Regions from separate parts of the Parviterribacter multiflagellatus genome, predicted to be linked through region 1. Evidence: riboswitches for the same ligand, from Rfam matches in the RefSeq annotation. Region 1 holds a riboswitch; each other region holds the start of a gene.
What was found. Region 1 has a riboswitch for cobalamin ahead of AC1UE5_RS00340 (CbtB domain-containing protein). Riboswitches for the same ligand answer to the same signal wherever they lie in the genome.

Region 1 (3,262 bases):
CGGCGCGCAGTGGCGCTGGCTGCGCCCGGACGCGTCGGCGGTCACCGCGGGTGAGCGAGCGCTGTCGATCGGGCTGCGGCCCGGCACGCTCGACGGCACGGCGAACAGCGCGCGGAACGTGCTGGTGCAGCCGGCGCTGGGCGACTGGACGGTCGCGACGAAGCTGACGTTCAGCGGGCCGCTGGCCGCGGCCGGGCAGCAGGCCGGCCTGATCGCCTACGCGGGCGACGACGAGCACCTGCGGCTGGGATGGGAGCACGGCGGCGGCGCGCCGCGGATCTCCCTCACGGTCGAGGACGCCGCGTCGGGCGCGCCGGTGACGCAGACGCTCGCGTCGGTCGCCACCGCGTCGTCGCTGGGCGACGCGCGGACCGTGTGGCTCAAGCTCGTCAAGCGCGGGCCGCGGTACGTCGCGTACTGGTCGAAGGACGGCAGCGACTACCGCGTGCTGTACGAGACCGGCGCGAGCCTGGAGAACGTGCAGGTCGGGCTCTACGCGTTCGGCGCCGCCGCCGCGTCGGACCTGACCGCGTCGTTCGACTGGGTCCGCGTGCGCAACGGCAAGCCGGCGCCGGCGGGTGAGCCGGCGACGCCGGAGCCCGCAGCGCCCGTCGGGCCTGAGGGCCCGGCCGGGCCGGACGCGCAGGCCGGGGGTGCGCCGTCCGCCGGCGGCGCGCCCTCCACCGCGACCCCGGCGGCGGGCCCCTCCTCGCCCGCCGCCGCGGTGCGCGGGGACGCCGCGTCGCGCCGGGCCGCCGCCCGCGCGGTGCGGCCGGTGGTCGTCGCCCGCACGGTGCGGGTCGACGGCCGCCGCGCGGCCGTGAAGGTGCGGTGCCCGGCGGCCAAGGGCCGCTCGTGCCGGGGGACCGTGGCCGTGACGGTCGCGGGCCGCCGCGCCGGGACGCGGACGGTCACGGTCGCGGGCGGCCGGACCACGACGGTGCCGATCACGCTCCGTCGCTCCGCCGTGCGCGGGGCGACCCGTGCGCGGGCCACGGTGCTCGCGCCGGCCGCCGCCGCGCGGTAGCCGCGCCTCGGGTGGGCCGTCGCACCGTCGCCTCGCGGCGGTGAGGCGGCCCACCTGCGCAACTCCCGCGCCGCACAGCCGTCCTCGTCTGCATGAGGTGGCTTGCAGGCATCGTCCTCGTCCTGGCGTTCGCCGCGCAGGCGGCGGAGGCGCGGGTGGTCCACGGCCGCATCGGCGAGCGGACGTACCGGGTCTTCGTGCCCGACACCCCGGCGCCGGCGGGCACGCGGCGGCCGGTCGTGTTCGTCCTTCACGGCGGCGGGCGGCGCGAGTCCGGCGGCACGATCGCCACCCAGAGCGGGTTCGACGCCGAGGCGGCGGCGCGCGGGTGGATCGCGGTCTACCCCGACGCGCGCGGCGGGCGGTTCGTCGTCGACGGGTACCTGCCCCGCGTCCACGGCGTGACGCCGCGCGACGAGCTGCGGTTCGTCCGCGCGCTCCTTGCGCGGGTCGGCGACCGCCACCGCATCGACCGCTCCCGCGTGGCCGCGGTCGGGTTCTCCAACGGCGGCTTCCTCGCGTACGCCCTGGCCTGCGAGCGCCGGCCGCTCGTCACCGCGATCGCCGCCGTCGCCACCGTCGAGACCCTGACGCGGTGCGCCAACGGCGGGCGCCGGCCCGTCGCCGTGCTCCACCTCCACGCGACCGAGGACCGCGTGCTCCCGCTCGACCGGGGCCGCCGCGGCGCGTACGACTGGCCGTCGCCGCGCGCCACGGTGCGCCGCTGGCAGGAGCGAAACGCCGGTCGCGCGCCTGCGGAGCTGCGCGTCGTCGCCGGCGAGCACGGCTGGCTGCCCGGCATGACGCCCGTCATCGGTCAGTTCCTCACCGACGTGATTGCGAGCCGCCGGGGCGCGCAGTAAGGTGGCCGCCGTCAGCACGACGAACGAGGAAGCCGGTGCAAGCCCGGCACGGTCGCGCCACTGTGACCAGACCTCGCAAGGGCCTGGAAGTCAGGAACTCGGACGTCGTGAACATCCCCGTCGACGGACGCGAGTTCCCGAGGAGATCCATGAACCCGGCTTCGCCCAACCCCATCCCGCTTCGCGACCTCCGGCCCGCGTTCTTCGCCGCCGCGCTCGCGCTGCTGACGATCTACCTGGTGCAGTTCGACCAGGGCGCGATCTCGCAGACGGGGACCTTCCTGCACGAGCTCGTCCACGACGCCCGGCACCTGCTCGGCGTCCCCTGCCACTAGCGCTCCTCGGACCTTCCGAGAGCCATGGTCTGGCCCCTGATCCGCAGGGGGCTCGTCGTCGGCGCGATCGCCGGCCTGCTGGCCGGATGCTTCGCGTTCGCCTTCGGCGAGCCGCTTGTCCAGGACGCGATCGACATCGAGGAGGCGGCGGGCGCCCACGCGTCGCTGCAGCTCGCCGTCCCCGCGCACGTCTCCGACTGGGTCGTGAGCCGCGACGAGCAGCGCGGCGGCCTGTTCCTCGGCACGCTGCTGTACGGCCTCTGCGTCGGCACGGTCTTCGCGCTCGTCTTCGCCGTCGCCCGCGGCCGTGGCGCCGCGCGGGACGACTGGCAGCTGTCGGTCCGGCTTGCGGGCGCGCTGTTCCTCGTCTTCGTGCTGGTGCCGTTCCTCAAGTACCCGGCGAACCCGCCCGCGGTGGGCGACCCGGACACGATCGGGGAGCGGACCTGGCTCTACCTCGCGCTGCTCGCGGGCGGCGCGGCCGCGCTGCTGGCCGCGGTGCGGGTGGCGTGGAGCGTCGGCCCCGACGCGCCCGTGTGGCGCCGGCCGCTGCTGGCGGGCGGGACGTTCGTGGTCCTCGCGGGCTTCCTGCTGCTCGTGCTGCCCGGCGTGGACGAGGTGCCCGACGGCTTCCCGGCGTCGCTGCTGTGGGAGTTCCGGCTCTCATCGCTCGGCACGCAGGCCGTGCTGTGGACGGCGCTCGGCGTCGGGTACGGGATCGCGTCGCTGCGCGCGGTCCCCGGACGAGCCACCGCCACCGCGTAGGCCGGGTGCGCCGCCTCGTGCTCCTCCGTCACGCGCCGACCTCGGCCGTGCGCCGCGCCGCGTTCCCGCTCGACGAGCCGCTCGACGACGCCGGGCGGGACGCTGCCCGTGCGCTGCGCGGGCGGCTCGGCCGCGGCGACGCGCTGTGCAGCGAGGCAGGCCGCGCGCGGGAGACCGCCGCGGCGGCCGGGCTCGCGCCGGTGCGGGTGGAGCGCGCGCTCAACGAATGCGACTTCGGCACGTGGCGCGGGCGCTCGCTGGCGGAGCTGAAC
Region 2 (3,262 bases), on a different contig from region 1:
GAACGCCACCAGCGCGCCGATGAAGGCGCCGGCGCTCAGCGACACCGCGCCGCCCCCGATCCCGAGCACCACGACGAGCACCGCGCCGGTCGACGCGCCAGAGGAGATCCCGAGCACGAACGGGTCTGCCAACGGGTTGCGCAGCAGCGACTGCATGATCGCCCCGCACAGCGCCAGCCCCGCGCCGCACACCGCGGCGAGCAGCGCGCGCGGGAGCCGCAGCTCCCACACGATGCCGTCCTGGATGCGCGTCACGCCGGCGTCGCCGCTGACCCCCAGGTGCTCGCCGACCACGCGCGCGACGTCGCCCGCCGACAGGTCCGCCGGGCCGATCGCGATCGACGCCGCCAGCGACGCGAGCAGGACGGCGAGCCCCGCCGCCCACGCCGCGACGCGGACGGCGAGGCGGGCCGGGGCCGGCAGCGCGACCGCCGGGCGGACGTCAGGGGCGAGCTCGTGCACTACCGCGCCAGCCCGAGCCGGCGCAGCCCGGCCGCCAGCTTCTCGACACCGTCGACGGTGCGGAGCGACGGGTTCAGGTCCGCCCCGTTCATCGCCACGTAGCGTTTCTTGCGCACCGCGGTCAGCCGGCGCGTGACCGGGTTGCGCTCGAGGAACCGCACCTTCGCGTCGAAGCTCTCCGCGGACTGCTGGCGGCGCGTCAGGTCGCCCAGCACGAGCACGTCCGGGTCGCGCTCGGCGACGCTCTCCCAGCTGACCTGCGGCCACTCGTCGTGGGTGTCCGCGAAGACGTTCTCGACGCCGACCGCGCGCGAGATGATGCCCGACGAGCCGCAGCAGCCGGCCATGTACGGCGCCTTGGAGTTGGCGAACCAGAAGGCCACGGTGACGCCCGGCCTCGCGACGTCGCCGGACGCCGCCGCGAGCCGCCGCCGCAGGTCGGCGACGACCTGCTCGCCGCGCTCCTCGACGCCGAAGATCCGCGCCAGCTCGCGCACCTCGTCGTAGATGACCTCGATCTTCAGCGGCTTCGAGCGCGGGCCGTCGCCGCTGCCGCCGCCCGGCCGGTCGGTGCACTCCGACGGGGCCATGTAGGTCGGGACGCCGAGCTGCGCGTACTTCGCGCGCCGGTCCGGATCCTCGCCGTTCAGCGCGAAGCCGAACGACGCCGTGACGAGGTCGGGCTCGCGCGCCAGCACGCGCTCGAACGAGGGCGCGTCGTCGCTGAGCCGCTCCACCTTCGCGTTCTCCGCCGCGAGGTTCTCCCGCACCGGGTCGGTCCACGTCGCGGTGCCCACCATGCGGTCGGCCAGGCCGAGCGAGAGCAGCACCTCGGTCGAGCCCTGGTTGACCGACACCGCCCGCTGCGGCGGAGCGTCGACCGTCACCGTGCGGCCGCAGTTGCGCAGCGTCATCGGGTAGTCGGCGGCGCTGGGCGCCGCGGCGGCCGTCTCGCTCTCGTTCTCCCCACATCCGGCCAGGGCCACAGCGGCCACGGCGACGACGAGGACCTGCACCAGCCGCGAGCGCATCGCGGTCTCCTTCGATCAGAGGGCCCGTACGCGGAGCCCGTTTGGCGTGATCCGGCCGGTCGCGCACGAGCGTGCACGGCGGGCCGCAAGCCAGCAGGTCTTCGGGCTCGGGATCGTCCGGACGCGGCGCCTTCCCAGCCTGCCGGAGCAGGCCAGTGGCGTGTCGCCGCCTCCGTCTCCCATACCGCTGCGCGTCAGCTCCGGCTTCTCACCGGATTCCCTGACCCAGGGTGGGTACGACTGGCTCGCGGCAGGACCCTACACGACGGCGGCGGGGACCCAAGCGTCCATGCCCGGCTCAGCCATCGCGCGCCACGCGTCGGGGCCGGCGCTCAGCTCCGCGTCGGTGAGCAGGCAGGCGTCGAGGCGGGCGCGGATCGCGGGCTCGTCGAGGTCGGTGCCGATGAAGACCAGCTCCTGCACGCCGTCGCCGGGCCGCTCCCACATGCCCGCCGGACCGACGGTCAGGACGCCGCCCGCCTGCGACCACTCGCCCGCGAGGTGCGGCCGGTCGGCGAGCCAGAAGAAGCCCTTGGCGCGGATGACGCCCTCCCACGGCGCCTGCATCAGCCGCCAGATCCGCTGGGGGTGGAACGGGCGGCGGGCGCGGTAGGCGAACGAGCCGATGCCGTACTCCTCGGTCTCCGGCTGCTCCTCGCCGCGCATGACGCTCAGCCACCCGGGCGCGTTGGCGGCGCGCTCGAGGTCGAAGCGACCGGTACCGACGACCTCGCTCACCGGCACCTCGCCCCGCACCGCGCCGATCACCGTCGCGGCCGGGTTGAGCGTGCGGATGACCGCCGCGGTGCGCTGCAGCGTCTCGTCGCCGGCCAGGTCGGCCTTGTTGAGCACGATCACGTCGGCGAACTCGACCTGCTCGACCAGGAGGTCGACCACCGCGCGGTCGTCCTCGTCGGACAGCCCGAGCCCGCGCGTGGCGAGGTCGTCGTGGCCCGCGCACTCGTCGAGGAACGTCGACGCATCGACGACGGTGACCATGGTGTCGAGCCGCGCGAGGTCGCTCAGCGCGACGCCGTCCTCGCCTGGGAAGGTGAACGTCTCCGCGACCGGCATCGGCTCCGAGATGCCGCTCGACTCGATCAGCAGGTGATCGAACCGCCCCTCCCGCGCCAGCCGCGCGACCTCCACGAGCAGGTCCTCGCGCAGCGTGCAGCAGATGCACCCGTTGCTCATCTCGACCAGCCGCTCCTCGACGTGGTCGATCGACGCGTCGCCGCGCGCGACGAGCTGCGCGTCGACGTTGATCTCGCTCATGTCGTTGACGATCACGGCGACGCGCAGCCCTTCGCGGTTGCGCAGGACGTGCTCGAGCAGGGTGGTCTTGCCGGCGCCGAGGAAGCCCGACAGGACGGTCACGGGGAGGCGTGGGAGGTCCATGCCTCCCACGCTACCAAAATGAGATCTATTCTCAGTTTGAGCGCCGTCTGGATTTCGGGGCGAAGCGAACGGGCACCCCGTCCCATGCCCCACCACCTCCCGATGACCAAGCTCGACGCGCTCCGCGCCGAGTACCGCGAGCTGATCGGCTCGATGGAGTACGCGTTCGCGATGGGCCACTCGCACACGCTCGGCACCGACCCGCGGCTGACCGCGATCCGCGAGCACGCCGCCGATCTGCGCGCGCGGATCGCGGAGCTGACGGAGGGTGGCGGGCCGGATGCGCCGGCCCGCTCCCCCGCCTGACGAACCGCCCGCGGCCTACGCGGGCAGCGGGATCGGCCGGGCGTTCTTCAGCAGCCCGTGCGGAT
Region 3 (3,262 bases), 630 kb from region 1:
GGGGGAGCGTCGGGACCGAGGGCACGACCGTGCCGCTCAAGCTCACGCACGCGACGCTCGCGCAGCTCGTGGGAGCGCAGCGCCCGAGCGTGACGAGCGCGCTGCGGACGCTGGAGGACCGCCACCTCGTCCGGCGGCTGCCCGAGGGCGGCGGCTGGCTGCTGCTGGGCGACCCGCCGGGCGATCCCGAGCAGGCGCTCGCGCGGGCCCGCGTGGCGGCGTAGCGGCGGTCCGCGACCGGCTACCAGCAGGCGGCGAGGGCGACGTACGCGCCGAGCTCGACGAGCTTGTTCGTCGCGCCGTAGACGTCGCCGCTCGCGCCCCCGAACGACCGCAGCGCCGCGAGCGAGCACACCGCCATCACCGCGAGCGCCACGCCGAGCGCCGCGAAGCCCGGGCCGACGCCGCCGCACAGCAGCGCGACCGCGACCGCGACGACCGTCGTCGCCGCGACGTGCGGCCAGCGGGTCCGGAGCAGCGCTCCGGCGCCGTCGGGCTGCGCGGGCGGCAGCAGCCACGCGAGCGGCACGGTCGACCAGCGCCCGAGCACGTGGCCGACGAGCGCGGCGAGCAGGACCTCGTCGCCGTCGAGCGGCGCGAGCGTCGCGAAGGGCAGCGCGACCGCGAGCACCACCGCGAGCGCTCCGAACGTCCCGACCCGCGAGTCGCGCAGGATCTCGAGCTTCCGGGCGCGCGTCGTGTGCGCGCCGAGCGCGTCGGCGCAGTCCGCGAGGCCGTCCTCGTGGAGGCCACCGGTGACGAGGATCGCGGCCAGCAGCGCGAGGAGCGTCGCCGGGCCCGCGTCGACGCCGACCGCGTCGAGCCCGATCCGCACGCCGCCGAGCACCCCGCCGACGAGCAGCCCGACGACGGGGAACCAGAGCGACACTCCGGAGAACCGCTCGGCCGTGAGTGGCGCGGTGTCCCGCACCGGCAGCCGCGTGAGGAAGCCGACCGCGGTGCGGAGGTCAGCGACGGGGGTCACCGCGCAGCGGCGCGGGCGCGTGTCACTGGAAGCGACCGGGCTCCCACAGCGGCTCCTCGCCGCCGCGGTTCGCCCCGCGCGAGAGGATGAAGAGCAGGTCGCTCAGGCGGTTGAGGTACCGCAGGACCTCGGGGTTCGCGCCCTCGACCTCCAGCGCGCGCCGCTCGGCGCGCCGGCACACCGTCCGGCACACGTGCAGGTGCGCGGCCGCCTCGGTCCCGCCCGGGAGGAGGAACGAGCGCAGCTTCGGCAGGTCCGCGTTGACCTCGTCGCAGCGCTCCTCCAGCCACGTGACCTGCTCGGGCCGCACCCGCAGCCGCTCGCGCGCGGCAGGGTCGTCGGACTCCGGCACGGACAGGTCGGCGCCGACGTCGAACAGGTCGTTCTGCACCCGGCGCAGCCAGCCGGCATACGCGTCGGGCAGCCCCGCGGCGTGGAGCGTCACGCCGATGTGGGAGTTCAGCTCGTCCACATCGCCGTACGCCTCGATGCGCGGATGGGTCTTCGGCACCCGGCTCATGTCGCCGAGATGGGTCTCGCCCGCGTCGCCGAGACGCGTGTAGATGCGCGTGAGGTTGACGGTCACCGGCGCTAGGATTGCATGCGTCAAGGGTCGGTGGCCAAGGGAAGTCCGGTGCGAATCCGGCGCGGTCCCGCCACTGTGACCGGGAAGCGATCCGCACGCGACGACGCGAGCCACTGGGCCGAGGAGACCTGGGAAGGCGCGGTGAGCAGGGCCAGGCAAGGCCCGCCCCGGGAAGCCAGGAGACCTGCCTCCGACCAGCAAGCATCAACGCCCTCGTGGAAGCAAGGGGTGGCTCCTCGCATGAACGTCCTGTCCCGCGGCCTCACCGCCGCAGCCTGCGCCGCAGCGCTCGTCACGACCGCCGCGGCCCCCGCCGCGGCCGACACCGTGAACATCCGGATCGAGGGCGATGACGCGACCCTCGCCTCCAAGCAGCGCCTCGTCGTGCCCGCCAGCGGCACCTTCGCGATGGCCGACGGCACGCCGTGCAACTGGGACTCGATCGGCGGCGCCATCGAGACCGTGACGGGCGGCAACTGGGACCGCAAGGCGCTCACGAGCACGATCGCCGGGGAGTCGCACACGTACGCGCAGAACGACTGGTGGCACGTCTGGCAGAACCGCAAGCCGACGACCGCGGCGAACTGCGCCGTCCCGCTCGCCGACAACGACGACATCCTGATCTTCGCCCAGCGTGACGACGCGCAAGGCAACCCGACCCGGATGCCGCTGGTCGTCTCGATGATCACCGCGCCCTCGAACGGCGTCGCGGCCGAGGTGTGGGTCCAGGAGGACACGTTCACCTACAGCGACGGCGTCGTGACCAAGCCGGCGGCAGGCGTGACCGTCACCGCCGGCCCCAAGAGCGGGGTCACGGACGCCGCGGGCCGCGTCTCGTTCAGCGGCCTGCCGGACGGCGTCAACCCGATCCAGGCCACCGCGCCGAACCGAGTGCGCTCGAACGTCTTCTCGCTCATCACCAACGCCGGTCCCCAGGTCCAGCCGCCGAGCACGCCGCCGCCGACGCAGAAGGACACGACCGCGCCGCGGAGCAAGATCGTGGGTCTGGCGAAGCGCGTCTCGGCCGCCAAGGCGCCCAGGCTCCTCAAGGGCACGGTCACCGAGGCCGGCGGGATCCGCTCGGTCAAGCTCCGTCTCACCCGCACCAGCGGCGGCAAGTGCTACGCGTGGAGCGCCAAGCGGGAGCGGTTCATCCGCCGCCCGAAGTGCGGCGCGAGCAGCGGCTGGTGGTGGAGCGTCGGCGACAAGGCCGACTGGGAGTACCAGCTCCCGGCCAAGCTCCCGAAGGGCCGCTACGTGCTCGACGTGAAGGCCACCGACCGCAGCTACAACCGTGACGAGGAGCGCCGGACCGGCGAGAACCGTGCCGTCTTCGAGGTTCGCTAGCACCGCCTTCGCGGCGTTCGGTGCGGTGCTGGCCCTGGCCGGCACCGCACAGGCCGCGTCCCCGCGCGTGGAGGCGCTGGTCGTCGGCCGCGACGGCTGGAGCGTCGGCCCGCAGCAGGTGAGCGTCGGGGCGCTCACGGTCGGCTCGTGCCGGCTCCAGGCGGGGCTGCCGATCGGCGTGCTGCGCGCGCTGCGCCTGCCGTTCACCGTCGAGGGCTCGTGCCGCGCGCTGTACGTCGACCAGGTCCGCGGCGACCGCGAGCGCGGCGCCGCCGGCTGGGTCTACAAGGTCGGCCGCCGCGTCCCGGGCCGCGCCGCCAGCGATCCCGCCGGCGCGCTGCGTT

Region 2: another riboswitch for cobalamin. It lies ahead of AC1UE5_RS25865 (ABC transporter substrate-binding protein); the one in region 1 lies ahead of AC1UE5_RS00340 (CbtB domain-containing protein).
Region 3: another riboswitch for cobalamin. It lies ahead of AC1UE5_RS03170 (hypothetical protein); the one in region 1 lies ahead of AC1UE5_RS00340 (CbtB domain-containing protein).

What each region holds. Positions count from the first base shown of each region.
Region 1 covers NZ_JBXPIZ010000001.1:72,663-75,924, forward strand. The annotation lists gene AC1UE5_RS00330 (glycoside hydrolase family 3 C-terminal domain-containing protein) at 1-1,027, shown strand, start outside; gene AC1UE5_RS00335 (CE1 family esterase) at 1,120-1,890, shown strand; cobalamin riboswitch at 1,885-2,005, shown strand; gene AC1UE5_RS00340 (CbtB domain-containing protein) at 1,998-2,225, shown strand; gene AC1UE5_RS00345 (CbtA family protein) at 2,250-2,990, shown strand; gene AC1UE5_RS00350 (histidine phosphatase family protein) at 2,996-3,262, shown strand, end outside.
Region 2 covers NZ_JBXPIZ010000013.1:140,234-143,495, forward strand. The annotation lists gene AC1UE5_RS25860 (FecCD family ABC transporter permease) at 1-423, opposite strand, end outside; gene AC1UE5_RS25865 (ABC transporter substrate-binding protein) at 462-1,493, opposite strand; cobalamin riboswitch at 1,569-1,753, opposite strand; gene AC1UE5_RS25870 (GTP-binding protein) at 1,752-2,891, opposite strand; gene AC1UE5_RS25875 (hypothetical protein) at 2,976-3,197, shown strand; gene fdhA (formaldehyde dehydrogenase, glutathione-independent) at 3,213-3,262, opposite strand, start outside.
Region 3 covers NZ_JBXPIZ010000001.1:697,710-700,971, forward strand. The annotation lists gene AC1UE5_RS03155 (helix-turn-helix domain-containing protein) at 1-224, shown strand, start outside; gene cobS (adenosylcobinamide-GDP ribazoletransferase) at 242-985, opposite strand; gene AC1UE5_RS03165 (cob(I)yrinic acid a,c-diamide adenosyltransferase) at 1,008-1,571, opposite strand; cobalamin riboswitch at 1,548-1,777, shown strand; gene AC1UE5_RS03170 (hypothetical protein) at 1,812-2,918, shown strand; gene AC1UE5_RS03175 (hypothetical protein) at 2,944-3,262, shown strand, end outside.